One region of the Geodermatophilus sp. SYSU D01119 genome, then DNA from elsewhere that is predicted to be linked to it. Evidence: predicted binding sites of a transcription regulator. Region 1 holds the regulator's gene; each other region holds the start of a gene.
What was found. The regulator LexA, encoded in region 1, represses DNA repair genes until DNA is damaged. The targets are predictions, from matches to a motif close to TCGAACANNTGTTCGA.
Positions count from the first base shown of each region.

Region 2: the regulator LexA is predicted to act here: its motif matches at 3,556-3,571, upstream of ACI79X_RS18270 (DUF222 domain-containing protein).
Region 3: the regulator LexA is predicted to act here: its motif matches at 2,936-2,951, upstream of ACI79X_RS16380 (DUF6504 family protein).

Region 1 is NZ_JBJGYL010000046.1:41-5,237, reverse strand. It holds gene hflX (GTPase HflX) at 1-978, shown strand, start outside; gene ACI79X_RS22595 (phosphatase PAP2 family protein) at 1,090-1,839, shown strand; gene ACI79X_RS22590 (hypothetical protein) at 1,811-2,887, shown strand; gene lexA (transcriptional repressor LexA) at 2,985-3,788, opposite strand; gene ACI79X_RS22580 (LysM peptidoglycan-binding domain-containing protein) at 4,082-4,726, shown strand.
Region 2 is NZ_JBJGYL010000026.1:16,331-21,527, forward strand. It holds gene ACI79X_RS18250 (ABC transporter ATP-binding protein) at 1-708, shown strand, start outside; gene ACI79X_RS18255 (ABC transporter ATP-binding protein) at 708-1,418, shown strand; gene ACI79X_RS18260 (alkene reductase) at 1,415-2,491, opposite strand; gene ACI79X_RS18265 (hypothetical protein) at 2,565-3,470, shown strand; gene ACI79X_RS18270 (DUF222 domain-containing protein) at 3,657-5,045, shown strand; gene ACI79X_RS18275 (hypothetical protein) at 5,182-5,197, opposite strand, start outside.
Region 3 is NZ_JBJGYL010000021.1:78,826-84,022, reverse strand. It holds gene ACI79X_RS16390 (DNA polymerase III subunit alpha) at 1-2,050, opposite strand, end outside; gene ACI79X_RS16385 (SAV_6107 family HEPN domain-containing protein) at 2,047-2,538, opposite strand; gene ACI79X_RS16380 (DUF6504 family protein) at 2,538-2,858, opposite strand; gene ACI79X_RS16375 (YbaK/EbsC family protein) at 3,072-3,626, shown strand; gene ACI79X_RS16370 (GNAT family N-acetyltransferase) at 3,623-4,195, shown strand; gene ACI79X_RS16365 (phytoene desaturase family protein) at 4,198-5,197, shown strand, end outside.

The sequences.
Region 1 (5,197 bases):
GACCGGACCGCGCTGATCCTCGACATCTTCGCCCAGCACGCCACCAGCCGGGAGGGCAAGGCCCAGGTCGAGCTGGCGCAGATGCAGTACATGCTGCCGCGCCTGCGCGGCTGGGGTGAGTCGCTGTCCCGGCAGGCCGGTGGCCGCGTCGCCGGCGGTGGCGGCATCGGTACCCGTGGTCCCGGTGAGACGAAGATCGAGACCGACCGGCGGCGGATCCGCGCGCGGGTGAGCAAGCTGCGCCGCGAGATCGCGGGCATGGCGACGGCCCGGGCGACCCAGCGCTCCGCGCGCGGCCGCAACGCCGTCCCGAGCGTGGCGATCGCCGGCTACACCAACGCCGGCAAGTCGAGCCTGCTCAACCGGCTGACCGGTGCGGGCGTGCTGGTGGAGAACGCGCTGTTCGCCACCCTCGACCCGACGGTGCGCCGCGCCCAGTCGCCCGACGGCCGCGAGTACACGCTGACCGACACCGTCGGGTTCGTGCGGCACCTGCCCCACCAGCTCGTCGACGCGTTCCGCTCGACGCTGGAGGAGGTGGCCGGCGCCGATCTGCTGCTGCACGTGGTCGACGGCTCGGACCCCGACCCGCTCGGCCAGATCGACGCGGTGCACGTGGTCCTGCAGGAGATCGACGCCGCCGCGGTGCCGGAGCTGATCGTCGTCAACAAGGTCGACGCCATGACCGAGGACGACGTGCTCACCCTGCGCCGGGCGCTGCCGGGCGCGGTGTGGGTCTCCGCCCGCACCGGCGAGGGCATCGAGCAGCTGCGCGAGATCGTGTCGGCGCGGCTGCCGCACCCCGACGTCGAGGTCGACGTGCTGGTGCCCTACGACCGCGGCGACCTGGTGGCCCGGGTGCACCGCGACGGCGAGGTGCTCAGCGAGGAGCACGAGGCGGCCGGCACCCGGCTGACCGCTCGCGTCGACGGCGGCCTGGCCGCCGCGCTCGAGCGGTTCGCCGTCCCCGTCGCCTGACCGCTCCCCCCGCTGCCCGCCCGGGTGGCCGGCTCCCGCCGGTCGCCCGGGCGGCTCGCCGTCCCCCGTTCGGGAGGTCACGGGCGGGTCACGGGCCGGTACCGTGACGTCGTGACCAGCGGCCGTGTCATGAGCGGCGCCGTGCGGGGCGGGACGCCGGCCGACGGCGACGCGCCGGCGCCGCCGCCCGCCGCGCGCGCGGGCCGGCCGCCGTGGTGGCTGCTGCTCGTCGCGTTCGCGGTGACCGTGGCGGTCACCGTCGACCTGCTCAGCCGCGGCGTCCTCGAGCGGCTGGACCTGCAGGTCTCCGAGGTCGTGAGCAGCTGGGACCTGCGGAACTCGCCCGCCTACTGGCCGGTCTGGGTGGTCACCCAGATCGGCGGGCGCGGCACCATCCTCATCGTCTTCGCCGGCCTGGTCGCCTGGCTGTGCCTGCGCGGGCGCACCCTGCTGCCCCTGGTCCGGGTGCTCACCGCCCTGGCGCTGCTCACCGTGGTGGTCTACGCCTTCAAGTTCGGCACCGGCCGGACCGCGCCTGCCTACCCCGGCTCCTTCTTCCACCGCGACGGCGCGAGCTACCCCTCCGGGCACGTGGCCAACGCCGTGCTCATGTGGGGTGTGGCGCGCTGGCAGGCGGCCGAGTACGGGCTGCCCGCGCGCGTGCAGCAGGTGCTGTGGTGGCTCGCGGTGGTCGGGCCGGTCGTCACCGGGGTGGCGATGGTGTCGCTGGACTTCCACTGGGTCACCGACGCGGTCGTCGGCGCGGCGGTCGGCCTCCTGCTGCTGGGCGTGGTGCACGCACTCGATGCGACCGTCCTGTCACGCTGGGCGAGTGCCCGAGCCGGCCGTCCCCCCGCCTAGCGCCGCCGCGCGTGCGGGACGGGCCTCGGCGGCCGTCCTCGCCCTGGCCCTGCTGCCCGCGCTGGGAGCCGCTCCGGCCGCCCGCGCGGAGGAGCCGGCGGCGCCGTCGGTGCGCTGCCAGGTGACCGACCCGCGGCTGGCCGAGCTGTCCGGGCTCGTCGACGTCGGCGAGCGGATGCTGGCCATCCCCGACGGCGGTGACCAGGTGACCGTCGCGGTGCTCGACGGCGGCTGCGCGGTCGTGGACGTGACCACCGCGCCGCTGGACCCCTACGACCCCGAGGACCTCGGCGTCGGCGCCGACGGCACCGTCTGGCTGGCCGACACCGGCGACAACAACGCCACCCGGGCGACCGTCGCGCTCATCGCGCTGCGCCCCGACGGCGGCACGGCGCTGTACCGGCTCACCTACCCGGACGGCCCGCACGACGCCGAGGCGCTGCTGGTCGCGCCCGACGGGACGCCGTACATCGTGACCAAGGAGGTACTGGGCGCCAGCCACGTCTACCGCCCCGCGGCACCGCTGGTCGACGGCGGCACGGTGGCGCTGGCCGACGTCGGCACGGTGACCTTCACCCTCACCGGCACGCCGGGCGGGCCGGTCGGGCGCGCGGGACAGCTGCTGGTGACCGGCGGCGCGGTGGCGCGCGACGGCAGCCGGATCGCCCTGCGCACGTACACCGACGCCTACGTCTGGCCGCTCGCCGGCTCCGACGTCCCCGCCGCGCTCGCCGCCGACCCGGTGCGCGTGGCGCTCCCGGACGCGCCGCAGGGTGAGGCGGTGTCCTTCACCGCCGACGGAAGCGCGCTGCTGGTCGCGGGGGAGGGCGTGCCCGGCGACGTCACGCTCGTGCCCGTCCCCGCGGCGACGGCCGCACCGGCGACGTCCGCGGCCACGGATGCCGGGCCGTCGGGCCTGCTCGACGGCGGCGAGGACGGCACGCCGCCGGTGGCCGCGGGACTGCTCGCCGCGGCGGTGGCCACGCTGCTGGTCTGGCTCGTCGGGCGGCTGCGCCGTCGGAGCGCGGCCGACCAGCCCTCCGCCTGACGCGCCCACGCCCCGCCGACCGCCCGGGGGAGGGCCGCCCGCACGTACCGGCCCGTCCCGGGGCCGGGCCCGCCCGCGCCGGCCCCGGGACCCGCCGTCAGACCCGGCGCAGGACGGTGACCACCCGGCCGAGGATGGTCGCCTCGTCGCCCGGGATGGGCTCGTACGCCGGGTTGTGCGGCAGCAGCCACACGTGCCCGTCGCGCCGCTTGTAGGTCTTCACCGTGGCCTCGCCGTCGAGCATCGCGGCCACGATCTCGCCGTTCTCCGCCGTCGGCTGCTGGCGCACGACGACCCAGTCGCCGTCGCAGATGGCCGCGTCGACCATCGAGTCACCGGCGACCTTGAGCATGAACAGCGTGCCGTCGCCGACGAGCTCCCGCGGCAGCGGGAACACGTCCTCGACCGCCTGCTCGGCCAGCACCGGGCCACCGGCGGCGATCCGGCCGACCAGCGGGACGTAGGTGGGTGCGGTGGTGCCGTCGGCGGCAGGGGGGGCGGCCGGGGTCGACTCCGCGCCGGCGTCGCCCGGCAGGCGGACGTCGAGCGCGCGGGGGCGGTTCGGGTCACGCCGCAGCCAGCCCTTCTTCTGCAGCACCGACAGCTGGTGGGCGACCGAGGACGCCGAGGACAGCCCGACCGCCTCGCCGATCTCCCGGACCGAGGGCGGGTAGCCGCGGCGCTCGATCGAGTCGCGGATGACCTCGAGGACCCGGCGCTGGCGCTGGGTGAGCCCGTCGCCGGCCTCGGCGCGGTCGGGGAAGGTGCGCACCGCGGCGGTGCCCGTGGCGGTGCCCGCGCCGTCGGCGTCCGCTCCCCGCCGGGCAGCCGGGCGGCGCGTCGTCGTGCCCCGCGCCGTCTCGCCGTCCGTGCGCCGGCCGGTCCCGCTCGTGCCCGCCACGTCTCCTCCTCGCCGGCCGCGTTCCACGACCTGTCTCCTGCCCGGTTCCCGCGCCGCCCGGGGAGCCGCCCGTGCTCCCGGGAGGACCGGGGGCCGGGCGGACGGGGGTCCCGCGGGGGACACCGGGCGGACGGGGTGCTGCTCGGACCGTAGCGCCTCGCGGCCGCCACTTCAAACGTGTGTTCGAAGCGGTCGCGGTGTCGTGTCGACCTCGTCGGGGGGATGCGGTAGACATCGCACAGACGTTCGAATCGAACGCGTGTTCGAGGTCGGTCGACGAGGAGGAGCGGGTCATGGGCGGCGTGCGGCAGGCAGTGCTCGAGTTCGACGCGGCGGTGCGGGTGCCGTGGCGGCCGCTCCTCGACGAGCGGGCGGCGGCGCCCGCCCCCCGCCGGGCCCCGGCCCGCCGGCCCGCCGCCGCGACCCCGGGGGAGGCCGCGGCCCTGCCGGGCTCCGGCCCCCGCGTCGCCGGGTACCTGCGCCCGGTGCCCGACCGGCCGGCCGCCGCGGCGCCGCGGGGCACCGGCCCCGCCGCCGGTCCGGCGGCCGAGGGGCCGCGCGCCCGGCGCGACCCGGCCCGGCCGGGGGGCCGCCCGATGCGGGCGGAGCGCGCCCGCGGGAGCGGCCGGCGACCCGGCGCCCCGGCGCCGGCACCGGTGCGGCTGACCCGTCGCGGGCGCCGGCTCGTCGCCGTGCTGGTGCTCGCCGCCGGGGTGGGCGGCGCGGTGCTGGGCCGGGAGGTCCTCGCGCCCGACGAGGGGCTGCAACTGGCCGCCGGTAGCAGCGTCGTGGTGGGGGAGGGGGACACCGTGTGGTCGATCGCCGCGGAGGTGGCCCGCGACGACCAGGACGTCCGCGCCGTCGTCGACGCGATCGAGGCGCTCAACGACCTCGAGGGCTCCGTCGTCGAGGTCGGCCAGGTCCTCCGGCTGCCCTGAGTCGGGCCCCAGGTCGGCGGAGGCCGCAGGAGTGCGGAGGTCGGAGAAGTGACGAGAGCTGCGGCGGGAGTTCGTCAACCATCGGCCCCCGGTCGCTCACCCGCCGAGGTCGGATCGGCACCTACGGTCAGGAGCGTGTCAGCAGCCGTGAACAGCAGGGCCGCGGTGTCCTTCGGGTCCCCGCAGGACGTCGAGGTGCTCGTCGAGGGCGCCTGGGTGCCGGGCGCGATGCTCGGCTGGCGGCACGACGCGTCCGGCGCGTGCGAGGCCTGGGTCCGGCTGCGGGCCGACGTGCCCGGCGTCGTCGAGGGCGCCGGCGCGTGGGTCGGCCTGGCCGACGTGCGGCTGCCCGAGCGCCACCTGGCCCTCGCCGCGGAGCCCGGGGGGGGGGGGGGGGGGGGGGGGGGGGGGGGGGGGGGGGGGGGGGGGGGGGGGGGGGGGGGGGGGGGGCCGGGCGCGCCGGGGGGGCGG
Region 2 (5,197 bases), on a different contig from region 1:
ACCGCGGTGACCGGCCCGTCGGGATCGGGGAAGAGCTCGCTGCTGCGGATCCTCGCCGCGCAGGACCGGCCCACGGCGGGCGTGGCGGAGGTGGCCGGCACGTCGCTGGCCGGCCTGTCCGCGCGGCGGCTGCGGGCGCTGCGCCGCCGGGAGATCGGCTACGTCTTCCCGCGTCCCGGGCAGAACCTGCTGCCGCACCTCACCGGCACCGAGCACCTGGTGCTGGCCGGGCGGCTGCGCGGGATGGGCCGCCGGGAGGCGGCGCGGCAGGGCGCGGAGCTGCTCGACGTCCTGGGCCTGGCCGACCGCGCGGGGCACCTGCCGGCCGAGCTCTCCGGTGGCGAGCAGCAGCGGCTGGCGCTGGCCCAGGCGGTGCTCGGCCGGCCGGCGCTGGTGGTGGCCGACGAGCCGACCAGCGAGCTGGACTCCGCGACGACGGAGCAGTTGCTCGCCGCGGTCGCCGAGCTCACCCGCGACGGCACGAGCGTCGTCATGGCCACCCACGACCCGCAGGCCGCGGCCGCCGCCGACCGGGTGGTGCACCTGCGGTCGGGCGCGGTGGCGCACGAGGAGGTGGCCGGGCGCCGGCTCGCGGTGGTCGACGGCGAGGGCCGGGTGCAGCTGCCCGAGGAGGCCCTGGCGCGGTTCCCGGACCGGCGGGTCGCCGTCGAGCTCACCGCCGACGGCGTGCTGTTGAGGGAGCCGTGATGGCGGGCGTCCCCGCGGCCGGCGTGCCCTCGGCGGGCGGCGCCGCGCTGCGCGGCGCCGGCCTGTACCGGACCCACCGGCGCGGCCGCGAGGAGGTGCACGCGCTGCGCGGCGTCGACGTCGCCGTCGCCCCGGGCGAGGTCGTGGCGCTGCTGGGCCGCTCCGGGTCGGGCAAGACGACACTGCTCCACTGCCTCGTCGGCTGGGAGCGCCCCGACCGGGGCGAGGTCACCGTGCCGGGTGCCCGCTCACCGGCCGAGGCCGGCTGGGCCACCCTCGCCGTCGTCCCTCAGCGCCTCGGCCTGCTCGACGAGCTGACCCTCGCCGACAACGTGGCGATGCCGGCGCGGCTCGCGGGCGCCCCCGACCCGCGGGCCGCCGCGCTGGCCGGGCTCGAGCAGCTGGGGCTCGGCGCCCTGGCCGACCGGCTGCCCGACGAGGTCTCCCTCGGCGAGCAGCAGCGCACCGCGCTCGCCCGGGCGCTGGTGCTGCGGCCGGCCTTCCTCGTCGCCGACGAGCCGACCGGCCGGCTCGACCAGGAGCTGTCGGTGCACGTGCTCGGCGTGCTGCGGGCGTGCGCCGACGCGGGCACCGGGGTGCTCGTCGCCAGCCACGACCCCCTGGTCGTCGCGGCGGCCGACCGGGTGGTGCGGCTGTCGGACGGCCGGGTGGTCGGGGCCGGCGACGGCGGCGACGAGGCGGCCGGCTAGCCCGCGCGCAGAGCCGGGTAGTCGGTGTAGCCCTCGGCGCCGGACGCGTAGAACAGGTGCGACCGGATCTCGTTCTCCGGGTGCTCGCCGGCCCAGCGCTCGACCAGGTCGGGGTTGGCGATGGCCGCCCGGCCGACCGCGATGACGTCGGCGTGCGCGGCCTCGATGAGCGACAGCGCCTCGTCGCGGGTGGTCACGCTGCCGAAGCCGCTGTTGGCCATGAGGTGCCCGCCGAAGCGGCGGCGCAGCTCCTGCACGAGGTCGCCGCCCGGCTCGCGGTGCAGCACGGAGAGGTACGCCAGGCCCAGCGGGCGCAGCTGGTCGACCAGCGCGCCGTAGGTGGCGAGGACGTCGTCGCGGTCGGTCTCGAGGGCGTCCTGGATGTCGTGCTCCGGCGAGATGCGCAGCCCCACGCGGCCCGCGCCGATCGCCTCGGCGACGGCGGTGACGACCTCGACCACGAGGCGGGCGCGGTTCTCCGGGGAGCCGCCGTACTCGTCGTCGCGCACGTTGGAGGCCGGCGAGAGGAACTCGTGCAGCAGGTAGCCGTTGGCGCCGTGGATCTCGACGCCGTCGAGGCCGGCCTCGCGGGCCCGCTCGGCGGCGCGCACGAAGTCGCGGACGACGTCGCGGACCTCGTCCGTGGTGAGCGCGTGCGGCACCGGGTAGGCCTGCTTGCCCTTCTCGGTGTGGCCCTCGCCCTGGATGGCGATCGCGCTCGGGGCGACGACGCGGCGGCCGCCGTTGACGTCGGGGTGGGTGACGCGGCCACCGTGCATCACCTGCATGACGATCCGGCCGCCGCGGGCGTGCACGGCGTCGGCGACGCGACGCCAGCCGGCCACCTGCTCGTCGGTGACGATGCCGGGCTGGCCGACGAACGCCTGGGACTCGTGGTTGGGGTAGGTGCCCTCGGTGACGATCAGGCCGATGGAGGCGCGCTGCGCGTAGTGCTCGACGACGAGGTCGCCGGGGACGCCGGACGAGCCGGAGCGCATGCGGGTCAGCGGCGCCATGGCCACGCGGTTGGCGAGCTCGAGGTCGCCGAGGGTCACGGGGGAGAACAGGTCCACGAGGGCTTCCGACACCGGGCGGGGCCTGGATCTTCCGCAGTGCGGGCGGTGTCACACCCGGCACGATGGGCCGGTGAGCCCGCTCGCCGCCGCCGTCGAGGGCTGGTCGCCCGGTCCGGTCACCGACACCGCCGTCGTCGCGCCCGGGCCCGCGGCCGCCTTCGCCGCGCTGCTGGACCGCCCCGCCGACGCGCCCGCCGAGGGCGACCCGCTGCCACTGGGCTGGCACTGGTTCACCTTCGTCGAGCGGCCGGCCAGCGCGGATCTCGGCGAGGACGGCCACCCGCGCGACGGGCACTTCCTCCCGCCGCTGCCGCACCGCCGCCGGATGATCGCCGGCGGCCGGTTCGAGTCCTCGGCCCCGCTGGTCGTGGGCTCGACGGTCGAGCGGACGTCGTCGCTGGCCCGCTGCGAGGTCAAGACCGGGCGCAGCGGCGAGATGCTGCTGGTCACGGTGCGCAGCGAGTTCCGCTCGGCGGGCCGGCTGCTGCTCACCGAGGAGCAGGACGTCGTCTACCGGTCCCAGCCGGGCGGCTCGTTCCCGGCGCCGGCGGGCACGGGGGCGCCGGGTGTGGACGGCGGCCCGTCGGTGGACCTGGTCCCCGACGAGGCACTGCTGTTCCGCTTCAGCGCACTCACCTACAACGCGCACCGCATCCACTACGACGCGCCGTACGCCACCGGCGTCGAGGGCCATCCCGGGCTGGTCGTGCACGGCCCGCTGCTGGCGCTGCTGCTCCTGGAGGTCCCGCGCCGCGCGGTGCTGGAGGCCACCCGGGACCGCTCCACCCGGGGCCGGCCCGCCCCGGACCGGTCCGTCACGTCGTTCGCCCACCGGCTGGTCCGCCCGGTGTACGCGGGCACGCCCGTGCGGGCGACCGGCCGGGCCGAGGGCGAGCGGTGGTCGCTGTCGGCGGGCGCAGCCGGCGGGCCGGCGTCCATCACCGGCACGGCCACCCTCGGGCCGCGCACCTCCTGACGCCCGCGCCGGGACCCGGCGCGTTCCCGCGGGAACGCCTCCGGACCGCTGACCTGCGGTTCTGTCGGTGGCCGCGACTAGCGTCCCGAACACCCGTTCGAGGAGGGCGCCCTGACCGAGGACCACCCCGCCGCCGAGACGGACCTGCCGCTCGACGAGCTCGCCGGGCTCATCACCGGCGCCGCCGTGCGCCTGGCCGCCGCCACCGCGGAGTGGCTGCTGCTCATCGCCCGGTTCGACCGGCGCGAGGGTTGGGCCGGTCATGCTCTCCGGTCGTGCGCCCACTGGCTGGCCTGGCAGTGCGGGCTGTCCCCGGGCACCGCACGCGAGCACGTCCGGGTCGCCCGCGCCCTCGCCACGCTCCCCGGGATCCGCGCCGCCTTCGCCTCCGGCCGGCTGTCCTACTCCGAGGTCCGCGCCATGACCCGCGTCGCGGCGCCCGACACCGAGGCGGCACTCCTCGCGCTCGCGGGTGAGGCCACCGCCGCGCAGGTGGAGCGGGTGGTCCGGGAGTGGCGCCGCTCCGACGCCGTCGACGCCGGCACCGTCCGCGAGAAGCGGCGCTTCGAGTACTGGTGGGACGACGACGGGATGCTCGTCGTCCGCATGCGCCTCGACCCCGAGCAGGGTGCCACCTTCCTCACCGGCGTCGACGCCCTGGCCGAGCGCGACGCCCGCCGGGAGCGGGCCGCCGCCGGACGGGCGGCCGCTGCCGCGACGGCCACCTCCGGGACCACCGCCACCCCGGGCGCCGACCCGGACGACGCCGTGGACGGCACGGCCGACGAGCCGCTCGACGAGGTCGCCCTCGCGCGGGAACGGACAGCCGAGCGTCGCTGCGCCGCCGTAGCCCGGCTCGGTGCCGCCGCGCCGGAGGCCGACCGACGGGCCGGCGACCCGCCGCGGCGCGAGGTGGTCGTGCACGTCGACGCCGCCGTCCTCGCGGACGACGCCGCGGCGGGCCGCGCGTACCTGGAGAACGGTCCGGCGCTGCACGGCAGCCAGGTCCGCCGGATGCTCTGCGAGGCCACCGTCGTCACGATGCTGGAGCGGGGCCGGGAGCCGCTGGCGGTGGGACGAGCACGGCGGCTGGCCACCCGGGCCCAGCGGCGGGCGCTCGTGCGGCGCGACGGCGGCTGCATCCGGCCGGGGTGCCCCGAGACCCGTCCCGAGCGGCTGCACGCCCACCACCTGCGGCCCTGGTCCTCCGGCGGTGGCACCGACATCGACAACATGGCGCTCCTCTGCGACGCCGACCACGGCCTCGCGCACGACCTCGATCTGCGGATGAGCCGGCGCGGCGGCGAACTGGTCGCCGTGACGCCCGACGGCCGCCGGCTGTGGGGCCGGGGCGACAGCGCCTTCGCCGCGGACGCCCACCTCCCCGACGGCGCCTCCCGGGACGCCGGACGCGGGGCCGTCCTTGGGCTGCTGCCCGGCGGGGGCCGGGACCTCCCCGGGACGCTGGCGGTCGGTGGCGAGCGGATGGACCTCGGCTACGTCGTCGGGGTGCTGCTCGGCAACCGCGACCTGGAGCGCCGGCTCGCCGCCGAGCGCGGCAGTCGGGCGGCCTGACCCGTCCGGCGTTCCCGCGGGAACGCGGGCCACGACCGCGGCGGCGCGGTCAGGGGGGTCCTGACGGAGCCCGACGGGATTGCGTCCGGGGTGGCCGGAGCTGCGGCTCCGGCCACCCCGGACGGGACGTCGTCGGTCAGGCCACCGCGCGA
Region 3 (5,197 bases), on a different contig from region 1:
TCTCCGGCCCGAACTTGCCGACCAGCTCCCGCTGCCCCGGCGACTCGATCTGGAACATGCCGAGGGTCCGGGTGCTGCGGATCAGCTCGAAGGTGGTCGGGTCGTCGCGCGGGACGGCGTCGATGTCGAGGGTCTCGCCGTCGACCCGGGCCACCTCGCCGATCGCGTGGGCGATCGCCGACTGCATCCGGATGCCCAGCAGGTCGAGCTTGAGCAGCCCGAGCTCCTCGACGTCGTCCTTGTCGAACTGGCTCATCGGGTAGCCCAGGTAGCTGCTCTCCACCGGCGTGCGGTCGAGCAGCGTGGCGTCGGACAGCAGCACCCCGCACGGGTGCAGCGCGATGTGCCGGGGCAGGCCGTCGAGCCGGGCGACGAGGTCGAACAGCAGGTCGAGGTCGCCGGTGCCGCCGCCGCGCTGGGAGCCCAGCCGGCTGGCCCGCAGCTCCGGCAGGTCGCGCAGCGCCGCGTGCACCTGGTTGGCCCGGATGTGCGGGAAGGCCTTGGCGACGGCGTCGACCTCGCCCGGCGGCAGGCCGAGCGCGGCGCCGACGTCGCGGATGGCGTGCCGCACCCGGTAGGTGTCCATCATCGAGATGCAGCTGACCCGGTGGGCGCCGAAGCGGTCGATGACCGCGTCGTAGACCTCCATCCGCCGGGCGGACTCCACGTCGATGTCGATGTCGGGCAGCTGGTGGCGCAGCGGGGAGAGGAACCGCTCCATGAGCAGGCCGTAGCGGATCGGGTCGACGTCGGAGATGCCGAGCAGGTAGGTGACCAGGCTGCCCGCGCCCGACCCGCGCGCCGCCGCCCGGACCCTCAGGCTCTTGATGAGGTCGACCACGTCGGCGACGGTGAGGAAGTAGGAGGGGTAGCCGAGGGAGTCGATGACGGCGAGCTCCTCCTCCAGCCGCACCAGCACCTCCTCGCTGCGCGCCATCCCGCGCCGGCCCAGCCCCGCCTCGCAGCGGGCCCGCAGCACCTGCGAGGGGCCCATCCCCCGCTCCGCGGGGGAGGTGACGACGTCGAGCTCGGGGTAGCGCACGGTGCCGATGCCGAGGTCCTCGCGGACGTCGACGGCGCACTGCTCGGCCAGCCGGGCGGTGCGCTCGAGCAGCCGCAGCGCCGCGTCGCGGTCGGGGCCGGCGATCTCCTCGGCGACCTCGGCCATCTCCTTGCCCGACTTGAGGTACCCCTCGGCGGTGCGCCGGTCGACGTGCCGGGTGTCGAGGGCGACCAGCCGCCGGGAGGCGTCGAGGACGTCGGCGGTGGGCGCGTCGATGGCGTCGACGTAGCGGACGGCGTTGCTCAGCACCACCGGCACGCCCTCCTCGGCGGCGAAGCGCACCAGCCGCTGGGCGCGCAGCCGGTCGCCGCGGCCGCGGTGGTGCACCAGCTCGACCACCAGCGACCCGGGGCCGAACACCGACCGCCAGGCGTCCAGCCGCGCGGAGGCGACGTCGGCCCGGCCGGCGGCCAGCGCGCGGCCCACCGGCGAGTCGGGGCCGAGCACCGCGACCAGGCCGGGCGCGTGCTCGGCGGCCAGCGCCAGCGAGGCGACCGGCTCGCCGCGGGTGCCGCGCAGGTGCGTGGCGCTGGTCAGCCGGCACAGCGACCGCCAGCCCGCGCCGTCGCGGGCGAGGAAGGTGACCCGCGGCAGCCGCGGGTCGACGCTCGCCCCGCCGCGCACCGGGCTGCGCCGCGCCGGCGCTCCCCGGCCGGTACCGGGACCGTGCCCACCCGCACCGCGCCCACCCGCGCGCCGGGCCGCCAGCTCGTCGTCCTCCCCCAGCACGCGCGCCAGCGCCGGCGGCACGGTGGTGTCCACCGCCGGGGCGACCGCGAGGTCGACCCCGAACAGCGGGCGCACCCCCGCCGAGCGGCAGGCCTGCGCGAACTTGACCGCGCCGTAGAGGCCGTCGCGGTCGGTCAGGGCCAGCGCACCCATGCCGTGCTCGGCGGCGCGGGCCACGAGGTCGGCGGGGTGGTTGGCCCCGTAGCGCAGGGAGTACCCGGAGGCGACGTGCAGGTGGACGAAGGGGTCGCCGCTCACCGCCCGCGCGCGGGACGGTGGGCGGTGCCGCCGACGACGCGCGGCCGGGGCGCGGGCTCCGGCGTGCGGGCCAGCACCTCCTCGACCACGGCGAGGAAGGCGCCGGAGTCGCGGACCAGGTCGTCGGCCTCGCGCTCGGTGACCGCGCGGGACAGCCCGGCCTCCGCCGCGGCCCGCTTGGCCGCGCCGGCGGCGAAGAAGGAGGCCCACTCCCCCAGCTCGGGGGCGACCTGCTCGAGCAGCACCCAGGCGCTGCGCGGCCGGCGACGGCCGCTCTCGGGCCGGGTGCGGGCGGACAGCACCGCGGCGGCGGCGCGCAGCGCGGCCAGGTGGGCGGTGGCGTAGCGGTCCCGCGCGTCGGCGGCGCGCGAGGCCTCGGCCAGGGCCCGGGTGGCCTGGTCGAGCAGCTGGGCCGTGGCCGCGGGCAGCGGCGGCGGGAGGGGCAGCTGGTCGGCCCTGTCGTGGGTCATGGCGTGCGCGGCGCCCATCAGTCGTGCACCCGCACGAGCGACCAGCGGTTGTCCGCCGCGTCCCAGCACAGGTCGTAGACGCCGGCGAAGCTCATCCGCGAGCGCCCGGCCCGCACCGCCTCGACCCGGTACACCTCGCGCGGGGCGACGAGGTCGGCCGAGGCGCCACCGGCGGCGGTCCGCTGCCACCAGGGCGCGGTCTCCACCCACGAGTCGAGCAGCTCGCCGACGACGTAGCGACCCTGCCCGCGCCAGAACTGCGCCGGCCCGAGCGGACCCCGCTCGACCCGCACCTCCTCGCCGACCCGCTCGCCGACGTCACCCAGCACCCGGCTCATGACGACTCCCCACCCCGCGCCGCTGACGGCCTGCCTCCCGCCCGGGCGGGGAAGTCCCAGGGCGGTGCTCGACCCGTTCGAACGTCTGTTCGAACAGTTCGAGTAGACCCGACCCCGCCGGTCGCGTCAAGCCGGACGCGCCCGCCGGGGGACTCCCCGTCCGCGCGCCGGACGGTACGGCGGGGGTGTGACAGCGGTGGCAGGATCGCCGCCATGACCCGACCCGCCGCCCACCCCCGGGTGGCCGCGATCGCCGGGCTGCTCGCCGCGGCCGGCGTCGCCGGGGAGGTGCGCGAGGTCCCCGCCGGGGCCCGCACCGCGGCCGACGCCGCCGCCGGGCTCGGCGTGCCGGTCGGGGCGATCGCCAGCAGCCTGGTGTTCGACGTCGGCGGCCTGCCGCTGCTCGTGGTCACCAGCGGCGCCCACCGGGTCGACACCGCCAAGGTGGCCACCCTGCTCGGCGTGCCGCGCGTCGAGCGCGCGTCGGCCGACTTCGTCCGGGAGCACACCGGCCAGCCCATCGGCGGGGTCGCCCCCGTCGGGCACCCCGAGCCGATCGGCACGCTGGTCGACGTCGAACTGGCCCGCCACGAGCGCGTCTGGGCCGCCGCGGGACACCCGTCGGCGGTCTTCCCCACCACCTACGACCAGCTGCTGCGGCTGACGGGCGGCACCCCCGCCGAGGTCGGCGACGGCCCGCACGAGACCCTGCAGGCCCCCGCCGGCGCGGCAGGCCGGTCAGGGCCAGTGAACGAGGAGAGACCGTGACCGGCACGACGCCCGCCGCCCGGGTGACCGAGCTGCCCGCCGGCTGGCTGCGCGACCACATGCACGAGGCGCTGGCCATCTACGGCGCGGCCATGGGCTACGACGCCTCGGTGGTGGCCGGCCGCTACGGGTACGCCGTCCAGCACACCGAGCGCCCGGGCTTCCGCGCCGTCGGCGCGTTCGCCCCCACGCCCGACGGCGAGCAGCTCGTCGGCTTCGGCTACGGCTACCTCGTCGCCCCGGGGCAGTGGTGGCACGACCAGGTGCGCGCGGCGCTCGACCGGCGCACCGCCAAGCGCTGGCTGCCCGGCGCCTTCGAGGTCTGCGAGCTGCACGTGCACCCCGACACCCAGAGCCGGGGTCTCGGCCGGCAGCTGCTGCACGCCCTCGTCGAGGGCGTCGACGCGCCGGCCGCGCTGCTGTCCACGCCCGACGCCGACACCAAGGCCTTCCGGCTCTACCACGCCGACGGCTTCGTCGACCTCGCCCGCGGGCACCACTTCCCCGGCGACGCGCGGCCCTTCGCCATCCTCGGCGCCCGGCTGCCGCTGCAGCCGGTGCGCCGCTGAGCGTGCCGGGACCCGACCGGGCCGTCGACGCCGTCGTCGTCGGCGCGGGCCACAACGGGCTGGTCGCCGCCTGCTACCTGGCCCGCGAGGGGCTGACCGTCGAGGTGGTCGAGCGCGACGAGGTCCTCGGCGGCGCGGTGTCCACCGTCGAGCGCTGGCCGGGTGTGCGGGTCGACCGCGGCTCCAGCGCGCACGTGATCGTCCGGCACAGCGGGGTGGTCGAGGAGCTCGACCTCGCCGCCCACGGGCTGACCTACGTCGACTGCGACCCGTGGGGCTTCGCGCCCGCGCCCTCCCCCGGCGACCCCGGCCCCGGCGGGCGGCCGCTGGTCTTCTCCGTCGACCTCGACGCCACCTGCGCCTCGATCGCCGCCGCCTGCGGGCAGGCCGACGCCGACGCCTACCGCCGCTTCGTCGGGGTGTGGGGGCCGCGCAGCCGCGCCGTCGTCGACTCCTTCGGCCGCCGCCCGACCCCGCTGGGCCTGGTCCGCGCGTTCTGGCCGCTCGGCACGCCCACCGGCGGCAACCCGCGCACCCCCGGCGGCGACCTCGCCGTCGACTTCCTGGGCTCCGGCGACGCGCTGCTCGACCGCTGGTTCACCAGCGAGCGGCTCAAGGCGGCGCTGGCCTGGTTCGGCGCGCAGTCCGGGCCGCCGATGTCCGAGCCCGGCACCGCGGCGATGGTCGCGTGGGTGGCGCTGCTGCACGACACCCCGCCGGGCCACCCGGTGGGCGGCTCCGGGGGGCTGACGGCGGCACTGCGGCGCCGGCTGGAGTCCGACGGCGGGCGGGTCACGCTCGGCGACGGCGCCGCGCGGCTGCTCGTCGACGGCGACCGGGTGACCGGCGTCGAGACGGTGTCGGGGCGCCGGCTCACCGCGCCGGTCGTCGTCGCCGCCTGCCACGTGCTCGCCACCCGCGACCTCGCCGGCGAGTCCGCCCCGCCCGCGCTGGCCGACGCCGCCCCACCGGTGGGCAACGGCTTCGGGCTGGTGCTGCGCT